DNA from 2 places in the Amylolactobacillus amylotrophicus DSM 20534 genome. Region 2 is predicted to be linked to the other one. Evidence: predicted binding sites of a transcription regulator. Region 2 holds the regulator's gene; the other holds the start of a gene.
What was found. The regulator Rex, encoded in region 2, represses fermentation and respiration genes when NADH is low (regulators of the CRP and FNR family bind a similar motif). The targets are predictions, from matches to a motif close to TTGTGAANTANTTCACAA.
Positions count from the first base shown of each region.

Region 1: the regulator Rex is predicted to act here: its motif matches at 8,757-8,774, upstream of FC62_RS04180 (CidA/LrgA family protein).

Region 1 is NZ_AZCV01000002.1:265,133-275,751, reverse strand. Features, by position in the region: gene FC62_RS04220 (hypothetical protein) at 1-581, shown strand, start outside; gene FC62_RS08110 (hypothetical protein) at 602-1,063, opposite strand; gene FC62_RS04215 (LPXTG cell wall anchor domain-containing protein) at 1,074-1,256, shown strand; gene FC62_RS04210 (ZIP family metal transporter) at 1,400-2,224, shown strand; gene FC62_RS04205 (Fic family protein) at 2,480-3,751, shown strand; gene FC62_RS04200 (CAP domain-containing protein) at 3,998-5,458, opposite strand; gene FC62_RS04195 (D-alanine--D-alanine ligase family protein) at 5,615-6,697, shown strand; gene FC62_RS04190 (hypothetical protein) at 6,780-7,520, shown strand; gene FC62_RS04185 (LrgB family protein) at 7,579-8,301, opposite strand; gene FC62_RS04180 (CidA/LrgA family protein) at 8,304-8,726, opposite strand; gene FC62_RS04175 (Rgg/GadR/MutR family transcriptional regulator) at 8,921-9,802, opposite strand; gene FC62_RS04170 (hypothetical protein) at 9,986-10,619, shown strand, end outside.
Region 2 is NZ_AZCV01000005.1:38,801-51,521, reverse strand. Features, by position in the region: gene rsmI (16S rRNA (cytidine(1402)-2'-O)-methyltransferase) at 1-483, shown strand, start outside; gene FC62_RS05900 (acyl-[acyl-carrier-protein] thioesterase) at 494-1,225, shown strand; gene FC62_RS05895 (asparaginase domain-containing protein) at 1,235-1,465, opposite strand; gene FC62_RS05890 (folate family ECF transporter S component) at 1,589-2,107, shown strand; gene tsaB (tRNA (adenosine(37)-N6)-threonylcarbamoyltransferase complex dimerization subunit type 1 TsaB) at 2,174-2,950, shown strand; gene rimI (ribosomal protein S18-alanine N-acetyltransferase) at 2,934-3,485, shown strand; gene tsaD (tRNA (adenosine(37)-N6)-threonylcarbamoyltransferase complex transferase subunit TsaD) at 3,482-4,519, shown strand; gene FC62_RS05870 (ABC-F family ATP-binding cassette domain-containing protein) at 4,582-6,507, opposite strand; gene FC62_RS05865 (redox-sensing transcriptional repressor Rex) at 6,677-7,309, shown strand; gene groES (co-chaperone GroES) at 7,473-7,757, shown strand; gene groL (chaperonin GroEL) at 7,850-9,472, shown strand; gene FC62_RS05850 (APC family permease) at 9,628-11,460, shown strand; gene mutS (DNA mismatch repair protein MutS) at 11,589-12,721, shown strand, end outside.

The DNA.
Region 1 (10,619 bases), on a different contig from region 2:
TGCTGACGGAGGAAATCTCGGAGCCGATTGCCCAGGCATTGATTGACTATACACTGGGATTTCATTGGTTCAAGACGGACAACCAGGGCTTAGCCCGGCGGATTCAGGCAATTCTGGTCGAGCGCATCAACGATAACTCGTCAACGGAGACGAAGGCGATTAAAAAGTTGATTAATCAGAACAAGCGCACGGCGCAGTACGCTATTGCTAGTGGCTTTAATTTAACCGAAGTGACGGCATTAGCAAACGCGGTGACCTTGGCCTGGCTAATAGGTGGACTGATTGTCTTGTTGGGTCTAATCATGATCTTCTCGGTGATTCATCGTCTGCGTGGCTACCTGGGTGCGCGGGAGATTATCCACGATTTGAGTGGAGCGATGATGTGGGCGGCAGCATTCGTCATCGTCCTCTTTGGTATTGTTTCACTGATTCCGACGTTCATTAACCCTGAGCAATTATTTGGTCTTGGCTTCGGACTCTTCTTAGAGGTCGGCAGTGGGGTTTTCCTCGAATTAGTGATCGTGGGCGCGGTGTTCTACGTGCTCTCGACAATTCCGTGGGCATTAAGCAATACAAAGTAGTTAATAATTGAATATTGTAGTTATTGAAGTCGCTGGTGTGAACCAAAGACCACTACTACGACGACAATTGACGTCAAGACTGGTGAAGTTAAGGACATCACAACTAAGCCTGTTAACCCAGATGGCACAACAACAAATGTTGAACTTACTGCAAATGGTGGTAACCCAATAGTTAATGGTAAAGAAGTACCGGCAACGGGTGAAAATGTCGTAATTGATAACAAGACAACAGCAAACAACAATGGTGAGACTACCACAATCAAACATGATAATGGTGATGGCACGACAACAACTACTATTGTTGATAATAAGACTGGTGAAGTTAAAGACAAGAGTACGACTGTAACTACTGGAACTACTACAGGAACAGTTACGCCATCCACAGGTGGTAACAATACTAATGTTGTAAATCCTGAGGAAGGTAGCACCACAGGTTCAACAAGTAACAATGCTGGTACAGAAACTGAAATCGATCGAGACATGAATCCTGAGATGACAGCAAATACCAACAGCACCAACTCCGGTCAACCAACAACTGTAAGTGCAATTGACCAGGATAAATTACCACAGACTGATGAAGCTAAATCAAACGCCGGAATATTCGGTATGATTATGCTTGCCCTCAGCGGGTTAGTCCTCGGCTTTGGTAAGAGAAGAAAAGAGGAAGACAAATAGTCTCCCTTAACCACAAGAATCCATCGACGTAAGTCGGTGGTTTTTTGCGTCCAACCCCTCTTTTTCAAATAATGGCGTTTTCCAAAATATTATATTAGCCTTACCTAACTTTTTCTGTTATCATCTATGTGGAGGATAACAACATGACTGAGTTTTTTATGGGCCTCGCCCCGTGGCAACAGGCCCTAGCAGGTACATTATTCACGTATCTCATGACGGCTCTGGGTGCTGCACTCGTATTTTTCTTCAAAGACATCAAGAAGAACGTCTACAATCTAATGCTCGGATTCGCTTCTGGCGTCATGATTGCCGCCAGCTTCTGGTCTTTGCTCGCCCCAGCAATTGAACGCGCTGAAGATAGCGGTGGAATTCCTTGGCTAATTGTCGCCGTGGGCTTTTCCGCCGGTGGTTTCTTCTTATATCTCTCTGATAAGCTGATTCCCCACATGCATTTCCCGAAAGAAGCCGATGGTGAACGAATGTCGCCGCGCTTTCGTGGGACCGTATTACTAGTATTTTCTATCACATTACACAACATTCCTGAAGGCCTCGCGGTCGGTGTCGCCTTTGGTGCCTTGGCTTCCCAAGCCGATCCGAAAGCCGCATTGCTCGCTGCAATTGCCGTAGCCCTCGGAATTGGTATCCAGAACTTTCCGGAGGGAGCCGCCGTCTCGGTACCGTTGAGGCAGAGCGGAATGAGCCGGACAAAGGCCTTTGTCTATGGTCAAGCTTCCGGTGTGGTTGAACCACTTGCCGGGATTGCCGGTGCCGTGCTGGTCACATCGGTAACAGAGATTCTTCCGTACGCGCTGGCTTTTGCCGCTGGTGCGATGATCTACGTGGTAGTCGAGGAGTTGATTCCAACTGCTCAAGAAGCTGCCATTACCGGTGAGAAGAACCACTTCGCCGTTCTAGGCGTTATGGCCGGTTTCGTCGTCATGATGATTCTGGATGTCGCGCTAGGTTAGCTATTAAGTTATGAAGAGCTCATTTGAGCTCTTTTTTTGTGGATCTCAATCCATTATTTGACAAAACGGCCATTTTGTCAAAATATAGTTAAAAATGTAGTCCCTTATTTTACGAAACGGCCATTTTATCAAAATATAGTTAAAAATGTAGTCCCTTATTTGACAAAACAGCCATTTTGTCAAAATAGAATTAAAAATGTATAATGTAGATTGACAGAAAACCTATTTTAACCAATTAGAAAATTCGGTGTAAATATGCAATATTATCAGCAGTTAAAGGTGGTTAAATATAATACAGCCGGCCACCAGGAAAATTATCTTAATGAATATAAGCGACGTTTCAATTCTGAAACAACTTACCATACGAATTTGAAACCAAATCTCATTCGTCGTGGAGAATTCGCAACTGCCGGATATCCGATTTTTATTGTCAATCTACCAGAAATTACGTTAAGAACTGAGCAGATTCTCACCAGTACGCTCGAAATTAAGCGACTAACTGCACAATTACCTAACATCGCAGTTAGTCAGTTTCTAATCGAAACAATGGGTAATGAGATCGTTAGTACAAATGAAATTGAGGGAGTACAATCGACTAGGCAAGAGGTTGATGATGCAATCGTAGCTGCTAATGACAGTAAGACCAATGCGCGATTGACTTCGACAGTCAAGAAATACCAGGATATTTTAAAAGGTGACTTCTTGCACATCGAGAATCTAGAGGATATTAGGATAATCTACGATGAGCTACTAAAGGGTGAAATTAATCGGGCAGATTTACCAGATGGTCAACTGTTTAGAACTAATCCAGTTTATATTCAGGGTGGTAGTGTAGATAAGAAAGTCTTAGTAGCACCGACTAGTGAGGTTGAGATTACCCACAGGTTGGCCGATTGGCTAATGTTCATTAATGGGCATGATGTACCATTCCTAATTAAGGCGTTAATCGGTCATTATTTTTTCGAGAATACCCATCCTTTTTATGATGGTAATGGTCGAACCGGGCGCTACATTCTTTCGATGTATCTGGCACGTAAGTTGGATATCTTTACAGGTATTAGTTTCTCCCAGTCAGTGAGATCTAATCGTGAGAAGTACTATAAGGCTTTCTCGGATACTGGTGATGCTGATAATTTCGCCGATGGCACAAGTTTCGTACTTGAGTTGATGGAAATAATCTCGAGTAGGCAATCATTAATTATTCAGTCTCTTAACGAAAGAGCAACACAGCTCAAGCGCGCGAAGGTGCACATTATGGAGCAGTATACTGAAAATTCGCCAGAAAGACATATCCTCTATCTGCTAGTTCAATCACGCCTGTTCAATGATTCAGACACGACTGGTATTATTGATAATGAAATAAAAGAGTTAGGCAAGAAGAGGGGGCTCTCTGCCCGGAGTATCAACCAAGCCTTCTTACAGCTCACGGAAGCTGGAATAATTGACCTCATTAAACGACGTCCTTTACAGCACGTCATTTCTCGTCGATATTTAGCAGAGATAGAAAAAGCGCCTGAGACTATTTAGCCTCAAGCGCTTCTTTATTAGGTTGGACCTGTTCAGTGTGCCGGTGTTTCTTGCCAAACACGAAATAGCTCACAATGCCAACTAATGAAATACCTGTAATAATTAGAAAAAATACATCCGGTCTCACTGTAAGTCACGCCCCCAAGGTTATTTTCTAACTCCATTATGCAAAAACTGCGTTATTTAATCAAGCGGCAAACTTCAATGTAACCAAACTGTAATTATTCTGCTAGTTGTAATTTATTGTTATGATATTTTCTTGATGGTGCGCTCACGAACCCACTGCTCTGGGCCGATATAGTACCACGTGAAATCGCCATACTGGATTTTCTGTCCATACGCATATGAGTTCTGGGGTAAGAGACGGGCATATGTTGTCTTCTGGTGGCTGGGATAAGGACTGTTATAAATACGGAGGTTCACCCGGCCCCGGGGCACAGCGAGGATACCTGCCTGAATCTCCGGGTTCCGATAATAGTAGTAGTCTTGAAACCATTGCTTCTCGCCCAAGTTAACGAACTTCTGTCCGTCCTGGTATGATCGACCGAAAATAATACTGTTGATCTTTCGGCCAGAATTTAAGGAATCGCGCAGGGCCTCCGCCTCTTCCATTAACTTATTAACGGCAACTTCCGTTGGAGTCGGCGGTACCACTGGTTTAGGCTTCTCTTCCTGGTAAACCGGCTGATTGGCCGCAACCTGATTGTAGAGTTTAAAGGTATATTGCAGGATACCTTGAATATTCACTTGGTACGCGTGGCCTGAAACCAGGTTGATATTACCGGGATAGTATGTAATTACGGTCTGAAAGTTACCGTAGTGGCTCGAACTATAGTTACCGACATTTGTGGCATTCACCGTCTGCCCCGTATCTAAGTCCTTAATGGTGATTGCTGGAGTGCCTGTGACCGCTTGATCAGATAGGTAGAGCGACCACGCAATGTTCTCGCCCTGGAGTAGTTCAATAGGAAAGACCCCACTACTTGGGTAGGGCACACTACTCTTTGTGGGTTGACGAAAGATATCGTTGCCGAAAACAGCGGTTTGAACGGAGTAGCGGTAACCATTCGTGCCGTATGCAGCGCCAATACCTGTTTGACTTGCGCGTGTTGAAAGAATCCAGGCACGGTGTCCAGTATCGGCTCCGGTGAGATTATAGCTGTCCGTGACGAAATCTTTGACTACCTCACCAGCGGACTCGTCGTAGACGTTAAAGTTGAGGTTTGATGCGGCTGAGACTTGCTGTGCAGTCTGCCAATCCTCCTGACTGACAAAGTCCGGTTTAGTGACGTTTTCTAGTCCGTGTTGATCTACAAATGGATTGGCATTCACAGCGGCCATGATGGCTGCCGTTACTTGGGCAGACTTATTATCTGCCTCGTTAGATGAGATACTTGGGAGGTCAAAAAGGTAGCGGTAGTAGTTAATGTATGCCATCTGTGCAGTAATGTATGCCGGTGTCAGTGCCCCAGGGTTAAATGGGTCAAGAAGTGATGGCTCGATGGAGTAGAGGTTCTGACTGTTGTAGGGTGTCTTGTCTAGTTGAGCATAGTCGTTTTGTAGCTGCCTGATTAATGCCTTTTCCTGGTTGGTGAACACTGCTGCCTCAACTGGTTCGGGTATGGTTAGTGGTGTACCTAGTGGCATTATCAAGGAGACCAGAATCAATAGAGTAGCAATCTTTTGTTTGGCGCTTCGTTTCTGCATCAGAAAAAGTCCCCCTAATTAACTGAAATATCTAACCTCCATTATAAAGGACCTGGTGTTTATTTGGTAACAATTGGGTTTTCTTATCAAATTTTTTCCTTCTATGGCGAAAATCGTTATAATGAAGGTTCTAACAGTTGAAGAAAGGGCGAAATAATGATGGAGAAAATCAAAGTTGGTCTAGTTTTCGGTGGCGAATCCTCGGAATTCGAGGTTTCAGTGAACTCTGCCCAGAATATTTACCACGCAATTGATCAAGCTAAATATGAGGTTTACCCACTCGGATTCACGCAAGATGGTTACCTAGCGAGTCCAAGTGAGTCTAGTAAGCTATTGGAAGATGCCAGTTATCAGGTGGTGAGAGGCGAGACTGTACCCAACCTTAATCATCTGATTGAGCTACAAAACTATCCTGCACTGGATATTTTTCTGCCAATCATTCACGGAAATATCGGTGAAGACGGTGCCATTCAGGGCTTATTCCGGGTGCTTGGCGTGCCGTTCGTTGGGTCCGACGTCCTCGGAGCCGCGGCAACAATGGATAAGGATTTATCCAAAATTCTGGCTGAGAGGATTGGCCTCAAGGTGGCCAAGTGGCTAACCATCAAACGACCACAGTACGAGGATCAGATTGCCGAGTTCGTTGACTACGAACAGGTGGCGGCTAAACTCGGCCGCAAGGTCTTCGTGAAGCCGGCTAATCAGGGTTCCTCTGTGGGCATCGCACCGGCCCAGGATGCCACAGAGTATGCTGCCGCACTAGCGGATGCCTTCAGGTATGACGACAAGGTGCTCGTCGAGGAAGCCATTAATGCGATTGAGGTCGAGACGGCCGTGCTGGGGAACGACCGGCCAATCGTGAGCGGTGTGGGGCAGATAATCAATGCCGCCGACGAGTTCTACACATACGAGAATAAGTACGAGGAGAATTCTACCTCGACTTTGCAAATCCCGGCGGCGATTCCGGCAGAGACAGCTAGCCAGATTCGTGCACAGGCGCTTGCCATCTACCAAAAGATTGAGGTGTTTGGCCTAGCCCGTGTAGACTTTATGATTAAGCGGGAAACGGGTGAGATCATTTTCAATGAGATCAATGCAATTCCTGGATTCACGAATATCAGCATGTACCCGAAATTGTTTGAGCAGGCGGGCATTCATTATCCGGAGCTCATTGACCAGCTGATTCAATTTGGCCTGGAGCGGTATCGCCACCTGCAGGAGTTGAGTCACCACATCTAAACAGGCGTTATCTCACCTTTGTATTTAATTTAGTGGCATTAAATTATATAATTGAGGGAGATAACAAGTGGGGGAGACATCCATGTCAGATAAGCACGATTTCGAGGAAATGTTAGAACCAGCCCAAGCAGCTGCACAATTAAAGATTAGCGTTGCGACGCTGCGTAAGTACTCCTTAATTGTTGAGGATGTGACTGGCAATGGGGAGTATTTCGTGCGCACTAAGCAGAAGACACGGCTCTATTCTGCGCAAAATGTGGCTGATTTGCATGACTTTAAGCAACTGAGTAAGGATGCCTCGCTCACTTTGAAAGAGGCAGCCAGACAAATATATGCTGTAGAAGATGCGCAACAATCTGCGCCAGAGGTGGTGGTAGACCCAGATAACTTAAACCAAGGCCAAGTGGTTGAGCTATTGCAATTGTTGCAGTCGACCATTGCACAACAAAATGAGGCAATTAAGAATCTCCAGCAGCAGGTGGCTACAGTTCAGAAGCAGAATAAGCAGTTATTGAACATGCAACAAGCACTAGACGTACCAAAGAAAACAACGAAATCCGTTCAAACTGAGCTCAAATTCGACCAGCCCGACGGGGCTGATGATATTCCAGATCTGGAACCAGAGGATGTGGAGCGCGTGCCTGAGCAGGTTGAGCAGAAGTTAAACGAGTTGCAACAAGATGCTCCGGATGATCCACGGGCCGAAATCCTCACCAAGGCAGTGGAGAACAGCGAAGCGGCGAAGCAGCCTCAATTCAGGACTTTGGCCGACATGCAGCTCCCAAAGGATAAGAAACATTGGTGGAATAGATTTAGAGAATAAAATAAATGACCTACTTACCCGATTAATAAAAATCGAGTGGTAGGTCATTTTTTAATTACTACATTAAAATATTCGCCATAATTGGCACAACTAAGTCAACAACTAAGCCAATCACGATGATGGCAATTGAGGATGTTGAACCCTCGATCTCGCCGACCTCTAGTGCTTTGACGCTGCCTAGAGTATGGCCCGATGCACCTAAGCCCAATCCTAGAGCAATTGGACCCCGCTCCATCCTGAATAACTTAATCAGGTACTTGCCGATTGCTAAGATGATGACACCATTTGTGATTGCGGTCATGGCTGTAATTGCGGGATCACCGCCAATAGCTGCAGAAATCGGGAGGGCAATCGCTGTGGTTGCACCCTGTGGCAGCATGGCGAGCACTGCCGATTTTTCCAGGCCGAGGGCCGTGGCTGTGAGGTAAATCAAGATGGTCGAGACCACAGTGGCGATAATGAGTGAAACAATAATCTCCACCCAGTATTTCTTCAAAATGTCATTTCGTTTATACAGGGGGATGGCGAAGGCAATCGTTGCGGGATTCACAAACCAGAAAATAATATCGCCACCAGGCTTATACATCTTTGTGTAGACATCTTGGATATCCACGTGGATTAGGTGACTGAAGAGAATCAGCAGGAAAATACCGAGCACCATGGCCATGAAGAGCGGCTGAAAGAAGAATTTACCGTTACTACGCTTGAATAGAAACATGCCCATGAGGTAGACGCCAATAGAGAAGAAGATACCGAAATATGGTTGTGTCAAAACATCCATCATTATTTGAGCCCCTCCTTTTGTGCTTTGCGTGCACTGAACTTGCGACGCATGACGATAATTGTGTAGGCCACGAAGTAGGTAACGGCCAGCATGATTACCGTGGAGATGATCACCACGGCAATGATTTGAAAGCCCTGTTTCTGCATGACATCGAGGCTCCCTAACAGTGAAATACCTGAGGGCACGAACAGAAACGCGATAATGCTGATGAGGAAGCTACCGAAGCTGTCGACCCATTCTAGTTTGACAATCTTAAAGGTCAGGAGGAGGTAGAGAATCACGAGGCCGACTACTGGTGTTGGGGCAGGGAAACTCGCGGGGAATAGCGCGGAGATTAGACTAGAGACGAAAAGGATCGTCGAAAATATTCCGATTTGGACTAAAATGGGGGCTTGTTTGGGCTTCGTCGACTTGTTCTGCATGGTAACTCCCTTTGTGAAATTTACGATAGTTTGTGAAATAACAAACTATAATCGCCGACTTAATGCGGTTCTAGTTTGCTCACTTTTTGCACAATGGCTTTACTATAACAGAAAGTAAGTAAAAAGTATAATATCCGTACTGCAAAAAAACCACTTCTGGATTCGGAAGTGATTTTATAGATTGAATATTAGTTTTAGACAAAACTTTGATCGGCAAGGAAATTTCTTAGTTGGTTAGCGCGAGTCGGATAATCGTAGTTTTCTAAACATACCAAAATCTCTGTGATAGTCTTCTGATTAGTAGTACTCTGGAACTCTTTAAATTGGGTGTATGCAAGAAAAAATCTAACTAGAATTTTCTTGAAAAAAAGTTGCTCAGGTAAGGCAATTTTTGAAAATTTAGAGAGAATATTTTTTGCTGTTATGTTTTGTTTATGCCGAGTAAGGTAGACAGAGGTCTGTAGCAGGGCATCTACAAGGTTATTCTTAATTGAAACAGGGCAATCGATGTCCGCTACCCGGCGCATTAGTTCTGAGCAGGCGGATTTAATAAAATCTAGTTCGAGAATTGGTAGGATGTTGACGAACGCCAGTAATTCGAATTTATACCAACGCTCTACACCAAAGAGGTATTCGATTACTTCTGTTTTTAAGAATGATTGTGTCGAGGTAATTGGTTTCTCGGTAAGGATTTGATTGATTAATTGCAGTAGGGATAAATAGACTTTTGTTGCTGAACTGGGCTTTGTGGCTAACGTCAATCGAGCGATTTCTTTAGTGATCGATTGAATCAACTCTTGTTTATTCTGATTGCTGAGAAGATAGGACTGACTAATTTCTTCAAGAAAAGACAGTTGGTCTTCAAATTGTGTAGGGGGTAGCTCAGATATAAACTCGGAAGTTGATAAAGTAATGTTATCTAGGAGAGGTGCAAGTTTATTCAAGGTGATGTCGGAGTCGCCGCGCTCGAATTTGGACAGTTGAGCAATAGAGATGTAATCAAGACTGACATCCCGCAAAGAATAATTTTTATTCTTTCTCATGCTGTGAAATGTACTACCGTAACCATTTTTCATCTCTGACCCCCCTATAAAATACAGCTAGATTATCATATATAATAAGATTTTTTTTGAAGCTGAATATTCGATTATAATAACTGTAGGTGCAATTAATTATTTAATTAGTGCGATTATATGCTTCGGCCGGATAAATGTCTATAGTCATGGAGGGATAATTCCTTAAATGAAAGGAGATTAATAATGAAATTGAAAAAAAAAAGTTTGTACATTCCGACTTTGGGCCTGACACTGGTACTTGTGTTGGCTCTGGTCTACTTAGCATCACAGACCAAAGCTAGTGAACAAATCTCTACAAGTAGGAGTCCAACAGTTTCGTTAGCAAAAACAAAGAAGGACTTTTATAAAGACAAGGTCAAAAATATTTCGGGTGATTTAAAACTGGCAAATTACCCAACAAATTTTCAAGACCTGGTTGCTAAGGGAGAGCTAACTATCTTGGGTACAGTTCAGCAGCTCAAGAGTTATGTATATGCTCCATACGGCGAAGAGGGGCCGGCCAATCCATATACAATGGCGACAATTAAGGTTGATCAGCTTCTGGACGGGACGGCTCCTGGTGCAACAGTTAATGTTTTGTTTGCCGGAGGAAACATTTCTCAGAAAGAACTTCTTGTGGATGTTTCTCAGAAAGAATGGTTAACCGAGGCAGAACGTAAGGATGCCCAGTCAGATGAAGTAATCACTGTGAAAGAATCTTATTCACCGCTTCCACAAGTAGGCGAGAGTATGGCCTTGATTTTAAATCAAGCACCCGCTGGTTCAAACGGTATCGATGAAGAATATTTTATGGCTGCATTTTCGGGAAAGGGAATTT
Region 2 (12,721 bases):
CTGATTGCTTCTGGCTTGACGGCTCAACCGTTCACGTATTACGGCTTCTTACCGCGTAAGAAGAAACAGCAAACGGACTTTTTAACCGAAATCAGCAGACAAAAAGAGACGGCAATCTTCTATGAGGCCCCGCACCGGATTAGAGCGACACTCGCTAATTTGGGCGAAACCGTGGGTCTAAACCGCCAAGTGGTGGTCGCCCGCGAGCTGACAAAGTTACACGAGGAATACCTCCGTGGTACTGTAGCTGAGCTAATAGAGCACTTCGAGACGGTGGAACCACGCGGTGAAATGGTTGTTCTAATGGGTGGCTATGTTGAGTCAGAGAAACCGACAGCGACGTTAGCCGAGTTGGCGGTGGTAGTTGACCAACTAGTTGAAGATGGGCAGAGTAAGAAGGATGCGATTGGCCAAGTCGCACGGCATGCCCATTTAAGTAAGAAAGAATTGTACGATTATTATCACAATCAACCAAGGGAGTAAAACTAGGAGCATGGAAAAATTTGAACAAACTGCTAAATTATCTTACTTCGATGTTGATGCATTGAACCAGATTAAATTATCCGTCCTAATTGACCTACTCTTGAAGGTATCAAGCTATCAGCTCGATACAATGGGGGTGGGAACAAACAATCTTGCTAGGGAGAACCTCGGCTGGGTCGTGACGCAGTATCACATGGAGATAAAAAGATTACCACAACTGGATGAGGAAATAATTCTTGGCACGCAACCGACCGGTTACAACCGGTTTTTTTGTTACAGAGATTTCTGGGTGAAGACCCAGGAGGGGGAATCCCTGATTACGGTCTCCAGTACGTGGATTGTGCTAGATCTGTTGAAGCGAGAGATTCACGAGAATACGTCGGAATTTGGTGCAAAAATGGCGGTACCAGAGGTTAAGCGGGGACCGCGATTGCCAAGAATTAGGTTACCTAAGTTTGATGATTCCGGGGTCGAATATCGGGTACGTTATTACGATATTGACGCGAACCGTCACGTCAACAACTCACATTATTTTGAGTGGATGATTGATGTGCTCCCACAGGATTTGGTATTGCATGCTCAAATTAAGTGCATTGACATCAAGTTTGACCAGGAGATTCGCTACGGCGACTCTCCGAGGTCATTGGTCAAGGTCGAGGAGCAGGAGGAACTTAAATCATACCACCTCATTCAAAACGGAACAGGTAAGGCAGCCGAGGCGATTTTCACCTGGAAAAAATAAAAAACGCCATTAAGATACGGCATTGCTGACAAACTTATTTAGCTGAATTTGTAACATCTCATTCGGTGTAATTTGTGGCGAGGACAGGTTGAAGATTTCTTCAGTTGTGAGTTTCAATGGGACATCCGTAGCTAATTGGAATTGGTTGAGGGGATTTCTCTCATTTGGCATGATTTCACCAGCATCATTTTCTGACATGGAGATTGTGCCACCGGTGTGTAGAACGAGAATATTTTTCATCGTCGTTAACCTCTTTTCAATAACATATCATAGTAAATATGTGGGTTTAAGACAAGAATGTGTTATATTTAAACGGTTGTATTTATGTTAATGATGCAGATTAAGTGAACGGAGGGCGACTCCATGACAATGAGAAATGTATTTAGAAAATTAGAACTTAGAGAGTTGATTGTGCTGGGCTTAATTGTGGCCATTAGTATGATTTTGCAGAAAATTTCATTTGGGACATCGGTCACCAAAGTTGGGTTGGGCTTTATCGCAACGGTGCTGCTTGGAAAGTATTTTGGCCCTTTTTGGGGTGGCATTGGCGCAGGCGTAGCTGATGTGCTTTCTGCTGCATTATTCGGGGTTGGCGGAGGAATGTTCTTTGGCTTCACCATCTCCGCAGTTGTTGGGGGGATCATCTACGGTCTCTTCTTCTACGAGCAAAAACTCGTGGTTTGGAAGGTGATAAGCGCTGTTTTATTAGTCACGATTATTGTGAACGTCCTGCTCAACACATATTGGCTGACCGTTATGTACAAGCTCGACTTTCGTGGCGCGCTCCTCCAAAGAATTCCAAAGGAACTGATTGTTCCTTGGATTCAGATGGTAATCACCTGGATTGTTCTAAAAGCGACAGAACGTGTTAAGATTAAATAATAGTATTTTTTAACCAGAAATTTTAACGAGATAAAGTGAATTAAGACAAGATTCAGAGGATACAAATTGAAGACTTTAAGTATATCGACTGCAACGGAAAATCTGAGCGTTGCCGTGAATAATGGCATTGAAACGTTAGCAGAGCGCAATATCGTTGATCAAAGAAATCATAGTGTGAATATTATTCCTACCATTGAGGCGGTGCTTGCTCAGTCAAACCTCAAGTTGACCGAGATTGAACAAATCGCTGTTGCCGCGGGTCCAGGATCGTATACCGGCCTGAGAATAGGTATTACCACCGCGAAGGTGATGGGAGAGCGGCTGGGCGTGAAGCTAGTTGGTGTCTCCACTTTGGCGGCACTAGCAGCGAATATGACGCCTGCTGGAACCAAAGCTGAGCTAACGGTCGCACTACTAGACGCGCGCAATGATAATTTCTTCGCGGGAGCATATCGGCTGGACTCTGCTAGCAAGAGTTCAGGTCCAGCGGTGGTGCTTTCAGACGCTCATGTGGCCCTGGAGCACCTATTAGAGCTTGTGCAGGAAATGCTCCGGCAATATAACTTTACACGGGTGAACTTCGTCGGTGACTTCACGCCAGAACATGCAGCTAAAATCAAGGACCAACTTCTTTCTACTGATGTCGAGCTTCATTTCGGGACAGACCAGGAAAATTTGGTTCATGCCGGGCAGATTGGCTGGATAGCGGAATTTAGTACACCAGTTAGTCCTGCAGAGCTCTTGCCTCGTTATTTGCGAAAAACCCAGGCTGAGGTTGAGTGGGAGAATAGGACCGGTGCGAAGAGCTTGAAAGACGATAGTAAGTATGTTGAAGAAGTTTAGTGATTTTTTTAAACCTGTACCACAGTTTGACCTCTCATTTGAACCTTTTGTGAAAGTAATTTCACACCTCTCACTCCAGTTTATGAAGGCTAATGATAGTCACCTTGAGGACCTGTTGAATCTTGAACGACGTGTCTACCGCGGACGCACACCGTGGGACCGCTTTTCATTTAGAAATGAGTTAAAGAAACATCATAACTCACTCTATCTTGTCGTGTATGATGGTTCACAGCTGGTGGGTTTTATTGGTGCTCGCTTCTCTGAGCAGGAGGGACACATTACGAATATTGCAATTAGCCCAGAATACCAGCACAGAAAGATTGGGAGCTTTCTAGTTTCAATGATGATTGATTACGGTAGAAGAAATAATTGTACTGTGATTACCCTAGAAGTGCGGATGGACAACTTGGTGGCCCAAACGGCATATAAGAAGTTGGGCTTTAAACCCAATATTGTCAGGAAAAACTACTATTACACTGAAAAAGTCGACGGTTTAAACATGGTGTTAGACTTGAAAGGAGACGGATTTAAGTGACGAAAGATAATCTAATTTTGGCATTTGAGACTAGTTGTGACGAGACGAGCGTGTCTGTCGTCAAGAATGGGCATGAGATTCTCTCGAATGTGATTGCCACGCAAATAAAAAGCCACCGGCGTTTCGGTGGCGTCGTGCCAGAAATTGCGAGCCGCCACCACATCGAGGTAATCAACCAGGTGATGACTGAGGCCATGGCCGAGGCACAAGTGGACTACGACGATCTCGATGCAGTAGCTGTGACCAAGGGTCCGGGACTCGTAGGCGCACTTCTAGTCGGAGTTGCGGCCGCCAAGTCGGTGGCGTTGGTCGAGCAAAAGCCACTAATTGGTGTCGACCATATTGCTGGTCATATCAACGCAGCTAATCTGGACAATGAAGTGGTTTACCCGGCATTGGCTCTGGTAGTCTCTGGCGGTCATACCGAATTGGTCTATCTAACCGATGAGAATAGTTACGAAATCATCGGTGATACTAGAGATGACGCGGCAGGAGAGGCGTACGACAAGATAGGTCGCGTGCTTGGGATTAAGTATCCTGCAGGTAAAACAATTGATGAGATGGCTCATCAGGGCTCCGACACATTCCATTTTCCACGGGCAATGATGGAGGATGACGATTATGATTTCTCCTTCAGTGGCTTAAAGAGCGCTTTTATAAATACCGTCCATCATGCAGACCAGTTAGGTGAAACACTCGATCAGAATGATCTGGCAGCTAGTTTTCAAGCAAGTGTAATCGACGTTTTGGTCCACAAAACATTGCGTGCAATCGCAGAGTACAAGCCTGAAACATTTATCTTAGCCGGTGGAGTAGCGGCGAACCAGGGACTACGTGAAAGACTGGCAACGAAAATTAGTAAGTTGCCCCAACAGCCAAAAGTGATTATTCCCCCACTGCGCCTTTGTGGTGATAACGCGGCAATGATTGGTGCAGCAGCATATCACCAGTTTAAGGCTCAAGATTTCGCTGATTTAACGCTGAACGCTGATCCGTCACTTGAACTGCCTTATGCAGAATCAATGCTTGATTAGAATAGTAATAAAAAGGAGTAGCTATTTACGATTGAAATAGTTACTCATTTTTCTGTGATTTTTTACTTTATGGCAGCAAATGTTTCGAGTTTCGTTAGCGCCTGTTCCCACCTAGCTGATATTGCTTCATTTTCTTGCTCAAGTTCTTGAACCTTCCTTTGGAGTGGATCTAACTTGCCAAAGTCAGTCGCTACTTCTGGTTGTGCCATCTCTAGTTGTAGCTCCGTAATCTTGTTCTCAATCTCGCTGATTTGGTGTTCTAATTGGTCCACTTCCCGCTCCAGACGTCTCTTTTCAGCCTGATTCTTCTTTTGCAGCTGGTAATCAACCTTACTTTGGTTGGCGTTAGCAGTAGTTGCATTATCCTGTTCGCTACTGTTACTTGGCTCAAGTTGATTTCTCTTCTCTAGGTAGAATGAGTAGTTGCCATCGTAGATAGTACCATGTCTTTCGTTGACTGAGTAAATTTTCTGTGCAAGTTGGTTAATGAAGTAACGGTCATGTGAGACGAAGACGATTGTCCCTTCATAGTGTTCGAGTGCTTTCTCGAGCACCTCCTTAGCCTCAATGTCCAAGTGGTTGGTGGGCTCATCCATAATCAAAACGTTGTTGAATTCGAGTGAGAGGACAGTTAACGAGAGTCGCGCTCTTTGGCCGCCTGAAAGTTGGGCAACTGTCTTCTCGAGGTCATCAGGACCAAATAGGAAACTAGCTAGGATGCTACGAACTTCTCGCTCAGGCATCGTCTTGTGGCGATTCCAAATTGTATCAAGCACGGTCTCCTTTGGGTTAAGGTGGTTGATTTCTTGGTCGTAGTAGCCAATCTTAAGGTTGGCACCGTACTTGATATTTCCCTTCAGTAGCGGTAGCTCCTTGACGATTGTCTTCAAAAGGGTTGACTTTCCGATTCCGTTCGGCCCGATAATTGCGAGGCGATCCTGCTGGCGGACCTGCAGATTTACATCCTCAATCATGGTTTTGTTCGGATAACCAACAGAGACGTCAGAGAAAATCAGCACCTCTTTACCAGTCTGCTGCTCAATTTTGAAGTTAATGCGGACCTTTTGATCGCGTTTTGGTGGCTCGATTCGTTCCAATTTATCCAGTTGTTTCTGGCGACTTTGTGCCCGTTTCGTCGTCGATGCGCGCACAATATTCTTCTGAATAAAATCCTCTTGTTTCTTGATTTCTGCCTGTTGGCGCTCGTATGCCTCTTGTTGTTGATCGTCTAATGACGTCCGCAATTTGGTATAGGCAGTATAGTTTCCCTTGAACTTATTCAGTTGACCGTGTCGCAACTCTAGGATATCGGTCGCGACCGCATCCAGGAAGTATTGGTCATGGCTGACGGCGAGGATTGCGCCTTTATACGTTTTCAGAAAACTTTCCAACCAGTCCAGGGTGTCGAGGTCCAAATGGTTGGTGGGCTCATCTAGGATTAGCAAATCAGGACTTTTGAGTAGGAGCTTCACAAATGACAACCGCGTCTTCTCACCGCCTGAGAGCACGCTAATTTTCTTGTCATAGGTTGTTTCGTCAAATTTGAAGCCATTTAGAACACTCTTGATCTCTGCCTGGTATGTAAAGCCACCTTGTTGCTCGAAATTGAATTGTAATTGGTCGTATTGTTCTAGCATTTCCGAATTGGGTGTGCTTGTGGTAGCAAGCTCTTGTTGAAGCCGGGTTAATTCATGCCCCAGCTCGATTAACGGCGCGAAAACTTCGGCCATCTCCCCGTAAACGGTTTGGTCTGGATTGAGGTTATTCTCTTGTGCAATATAGCCAAAAGTGATATTTTTACTTTTAACAATATTGCCGCTTGTAGGGGCCTCTTGCCCGGTGAGAATCTTAATCAAAGTTGATTTACCAACGCCGTTTGGACCTACTAGGCCAATCCTACTTTTCCCGTCAATCTCAAAGCTAATATTCTTGAATAATGTTGTAGCGCCGAAGCTGCGTTCGACGTTATTTGCTTGCATAATAATCATTTAATCACCTAGAGAACATTCTATCATAGTTCGTGAATTATGTTGTTGAAGTCAGTCAATGAATTATTATACTAAATTTTTGGCTTTTGTGAAAAAAATACTTGAACTTTTACTACTTAATTAGGTATTATAGAATTGTTAATGAAAAAGTTCACAAATGAGGTGTAGTATGGAAGACGTTAAAATCCCTAGGGCAACTGCAAAAAGATTACCGTTATATTATCGGTATCTGGTCTTCTTGAACGATGAGGGAAAAGAGAAGGTCTCCTCGACTGAATTATCTGAGGCCGTCCAAGTTGATAGTGCTTCAATCAGGAGAGATTTCTCATATTTTGGTGCGCTCGGCAAGCGTGGCTATGGCTATGATGTCAAGAGACTCCTTGATTTTTTCAAAAAGATTTTGAATCAGGATACGCTGACGAATGTTGCGCTGGTCGGTGTGGGTAACATGGGGCACGCCCTGCTCAATTATAATTTCAAGCGGACCAATAACATTCGGATCTCTGCCGCCTTCGATGTGAATGCAGAGATAACTGGTAAAATAATGAACGGTGTGCCAGTCTATCATACCGAGGATCTGAAGAAGCAGTTAAGTGAACAACAGATTGAAATTGCTATTCTTGCTGTCCCAAAAGATCAGGCACAGTCCACCGCTGATGAGTTGATCGAGGCGGGAATTAAAGGCATCATGAACTTCACACCAATTAGAATTTCGACCCCAAGCAATGTGCGTGTCCAAAACGTTGACTTGGCAACTGAACTACAGACGTTGATTTACTTCCTGGAGCAAGACAACCAGTAGTCAATCATTCAATCATAGATTAAAGTCGCGAAACTTTTCGCGACTTTTTTAAATTTCATAATGTCAAAAAACTTGCATTTGGTTGACGGAAAAGTTAAGATAATTTTTGTAGTTAGCACTTATTAATTAAGAGTGCTAAAAAAGAAATAGGAGGGATATCAACGTGTTAAAACCAATTGCAGATCGCGTGATTATCAAAGTACAGGAAGAGAAGGAAGAGTCAGTTGGAGGAATCCTACTAGCATCAAATGCGAAAGAGAAGCCTCAAGTTGGTGAAGTTATCGCTGTGGGCGATGGATCAGTGACAGAGAACGGCACTAAGTTACCATTAACTGTTAAAGTTGGCGACACCGTGTACTACGACAAGTATTCTGGTAGTCAGGTTAAATTTGATAATGAGGATTACCTTGTTTTACACGAAAAAGATATTATCGCTATTGTTGAGTAGTGAGTATGAAACTCACTATCACTGATGTTCATGCACATTAATATTTAACTTAATTAATTTTAGAACTAATAATAAGAAGGACGGAGATTCAAATGGCAAAAGATATTAAATTCGCTGAAGATGCTCGTGCAGCAATGCTGCGTGGTGTTGATAAGCTGGCAGATACTGTTAAGACAACGCTTGGACCAAAAGGTAGAAACGTAGTGCTCGAGAAATCATATGGTTCACCCGACATCACAAACGATGGTGTGACAATCGCCAAGTCGATTGAACTAGAAGATCATTTCGAGAACATGGGTGCAAAACTCGTTGCTGAAGTTGCATCGAAGACGAATGACATCGCTGGTGACGGTACGACCACCGCGACGGTTTTGGCACAAGCAATCGTTCGTGAGGGAATGAAGAACGTCAGTGCCGGTGCAAATCCTGTGGGTATCCGTCGGGGAATTGAGCAGGCTACTAAGGCCGCTGTCGCTGAATTGCACAATATTAGCCACGAAGTTGCTAACAAGGACCAGATTGCTCAAGTTGCTTCTGTCTCAAGTGCAAGTGAAGAAGTCGGTCAACTCATTGCGGATGCAATGGAAAAGGTTGGTAACGACGGTGTTATTACCATCGAAGAGTCAAAGGGAATCGACACTGAATTAAACGTGGTTGAAGGTATGCAATTCGACCGTGGTTATCTTTCACAATACATGGTAACGGATAATGACAAGATGGAAGCAGACTTAGACAACCCTTACATCTTAATCACCGACAAAAAGATTACGAATATTCAAGACATTTTGCCAATGTTGCAAGAAATAGTGCAACAAGGTAAGGCACTGTTGATTATTGCTGATGATGTTGAGGGTGAAGCACTACCAACACTTGTGTTAAACAAGATTCGGGGTACTTTCAATGTCGTTGCCGTTAAGGCACCGGGCTTTGGCGATCGGCGCAAGGAACAACTACAAGATATCGCTACATTAACAGGTGGTACGGTAATTACCGATGATTTCGGCCTGGAATTAAAGGATACTAAGCTTGAGCAACTCGGCCAGGCTGGTAAAGTTACGGTTACTAAGGACAACACAACGATTGTTGAAGGTTCTGGTACGAAAGAAGCAATTGCAGAGCGTGTTGAGACAATCAAGAACCAAATTGAAGGCACGACTTCAGACTTTGACCGTGAGAAGCTACAAGAGCGGCTTGCTAAACTGTCTGGTGGTGTAGCCGTTATCAAGGTTGGTGCTGCTACAGAAACGGAATTAAAGGAAAGAAAATACAGAATTGAAGATGCTTTGAATGCAACTAGAGCTGCGGTTGAAGAAGGCTACGTTGCAGGTGGTGGTGTTGCTCTGATTAACGTCATTAAGGCAGTTGATGACCTCACTGCTGAGGGCGACGAGCAAACGGGAATTAACATCGTTAAACGCGCGCTTGAAGCACCTGTAAGACAAATTTCTGAGAATGCCGGACTTGAAGGTTCAGTTATTGTAGAACGCATGAAGAGCGAGAAGAATGAGTTTGGTTTCAACGCTGCCACAGATAAGTGGGAGAACATGGTTGAGGCAGGAATTATTGACCCAACCAAGGTTACTCGTTCAGCATTGCAAAATGCCGCATCAGTTTCAGCATTATTGTTGACCACTGAAGCTGTTGTTGCGGAAATTCCTGAAGAACATCCAGCAGATCCCCAAGCTGGTATGAACCCTGGAATGGGCATGATGTAACAGATATAATTAAGAAGTAGCACTGCTACTTCTTTTTTTTATTTCTAAAATACTGACAAAATAGACTAGCTTTTTTAATGTAGATGGAGTAATATTGCGTGGTTTATTGATTAATTATTCTAAGAATGCATGTTTCATTTCTGGAGGAAATATTAATGGGACAGTTCAAACAATTGCTATTGGGTAAACCGTTGAAGTCAGACGAAGAGGGTGGACAGAAACTCACTCGCTTCAAAGCATTAGCTATGCTGAGTTCAGACGCTTTATCAAGTGTGGCCTATGGTACGGAGGAGATTGCTCTTGTGCTAGTGACGCTGTCGGCTGCAGCAATGTGGTACTCTATTCCAATCGCGGCCTTCGTGCTTGTCTTGTTGCTTTCGCTGACTTTATCTTACAGACAGGTTATTCATGCTTATCCCGGTGGCGGTGGGGCCTATAAGGTCTCAAGCGATAATCTGGGTAAAGGTGCAGGACTCGTGGCTGGAGGCTCATTACTCATTGATTACATGCTGACCGTTGCAGTTAGTGTGTCGGCTGGCTCAAATGCAATTGTGGCGGCTATCCCGGCTCTTTATGGTCACCAAGTAGTCATCTCCTTGGTCATTATTACCATCCTGACTATTCTCAATTTGCGGGGCATGAGCGAGTCTGCGAACTTCCTGATGATTCCAGTCTATTTCTTTATCGTCATGATTCTGATCATGATTGGGACAGGATTATTTAAAATCCTGACCGGACAGATTCCATTTACAGCGGCAGCGCCCATTGGCGCTGTCGTGCCTGGTGTGACTGCCGCACTGATTTTCAAAGCATTCTCTAGTGGCTCAAGCTCCTTAACCGGTGTCGAGGCCATTAGCAACGCCGTCCCATTCTTCAAGAAGCCCCGTGCAAAAAACGCTGCGGCGACTTTGACCATCATGGCCGCAATTCTGGGCGTGTTCTTTGCCGGTATCTCTTTTCTAAACTATTGGTACGGCATTGTGCCAATGGAGAAGGTCACGGTTCTCTCACAAATTGCCGATAAGACATTTGGAGGCCAGAACATCTTCTACTACCTGGTTCAATTTGCGACGGCGTTCATCCTCACGGTTGCTGCCAACACAGGATTCTCCGCCTTTCCCGTTCTCGCTTTTAACTTGGCTAAAGATAAATTCATGCCGCATAACTACATGGATCGTGGGGACCGACTGGGCTACTCAAACGGCATTCTTACACTGGCGATCGGATCCGGTATTCTCATCGTCATGTTTGGTGGCGATGTTTCCCGGCTGATTCCGCTCTATGCTGCTGGCGTGTTCATTCCGTTCACGTTATCGCAGACTGGGATGATATTAAAGTGGTGGCACGAGCGGCCAAAGAATTGGGTCTGGAGTGCAACTGCCAATCTGGTCGGTGCGCTGATTTCTTTCGCGATTCTGGTAATTCTATTTACCTATCGCTTAGCCGAAATCTGGCCGTTTTTCGTTATCATGCCTGCACTCGTCTACCTCTTCCATAAGATTAACCAGCATTACAAAAATGTGGCGGAACAACTGCGACTCATGGATAATGAGGCAACCTACCACCAATTTGACGGTTCAACGGTGATTGTGCTTGTTTCAAGCGTCACTCAGGTTACTAAGAACGCCCTCAGTTATGCAGAGTCAATCGGTGACTACGTCATTGCAATGCATGTCTCGATGGACGAGAATCCCGATAAAGAGAAGGAAATTCAATCAGAGTTCACGAAAGATTACCCGAATATTCGCTTCGTCGATATCCACTCATCTTACCGCTCTATTGTGAAGCCGGTCAGTCGCTTCGTGGACGTGATTAGTCGCAACGCAGCGCAACGTAACTATTCAACCACAGTGTTGATCCCACAGTTCGTCCCAAATAAGAACTGGCACTTCGCGTTACATAATCAGACAGCTTTACGTTTGAAGCAGACTTTTATGCGCCGTGAAAACATTATTGTCGCAACGTACAGCTATAATTTGAAAAAATAAATTAAGAATAATACTAATGTTAATTCTAGAGAACAGTGGTCAAGCATGCTGTTCTCTTTTTGTCGTTTGCGGGGGAGATTTTACGGTATAATGATGAGAAAGTATTATTTTTAGGAGAGATGATTAAGATGCCACAAGCAGATACACCAATGATGCAACAGTACAGGAAAATAAAAGCACAGTATGCTGATGCCTTCTTGTTTTATCGTGTGGGCGATTTCTATGAACTCTTCGAGGACGACGCTGTGAAGGGGGCACAGATTCTTGAACTGACACTCACGCACAGAAACAAGAATGTTGAACATCCAATTCCAATGGCCGGTGTGCCTCATCACGCGGTCCAAAGCTACATCGATACTCTGGTTGAGAAAGGCTATAAGGTCGCCATTAGCGAGCAACTGGAGGATCCAAAGCTGGCTGAAGGGATGGTCAAAAGGGATGTCATTCAACTGATCACACCCGGGACAATGGTTGATGATCGGCCCAATCATGCAAAGACCAATAATTATCTGACCTCAGTTGTACTGACCAGCGCGGGTTATGGATTGGGGTATGCCGACCTCGCAACAGGTGAGATAGAGACGACCCATCTAGTGGACTTTGACAGCACATTCAATGAATTACTGTCGCTCAGAACGAAAGAGGTTGTTTGGTCGGGCGCACTCACTGATCAGCAAAAAGATTATTTTGCCAAGGCTAACATCATCATTTCAAAGCCGTTTAAACCGGAACAACCGTCAAGTGAGACGTCATTTGTCACCCAGAACCTCACTAACGAAGAGGAACGTCTAAGCACGAGCCAGCTAATCGATTATCTGGTGGCTACCCAGAAGAGGAGCCTCGCTCACCTCCAAATAGCCAAGACATACGAGCCAAGTAGTTACCTCCAGATGAGTCACGTCGTGAAGCAGAATTTGGAGTTGCTAAATTCCAACAAAACACAGAAAAAGGCGGGTTCGCTGTACTGGTTGTTGGATCAAACAAAGACAGCGATGGGTGGACGCCTCCTTAAACAGTGGATTGACCGCCCCCTGATTAGGAAACAGGATGTTGTGGCACGCCAAGAGATGGTCGAAGCTCTGCTAGACGATTACTTCACGCGGGAGAGTGTTCTAGATGCACTTGCCGGTGTGTATGATCTGGAGCGCTTGACTGGCCGCATTGCTTTTGGCAGCGTCAATGGACGTGAATTGTTGCAGCTGGCCCGCTCGTTGAAGCAGGTTCCTTTGATACTCGCTACACTTCGCCAGTCCCAGAGCAA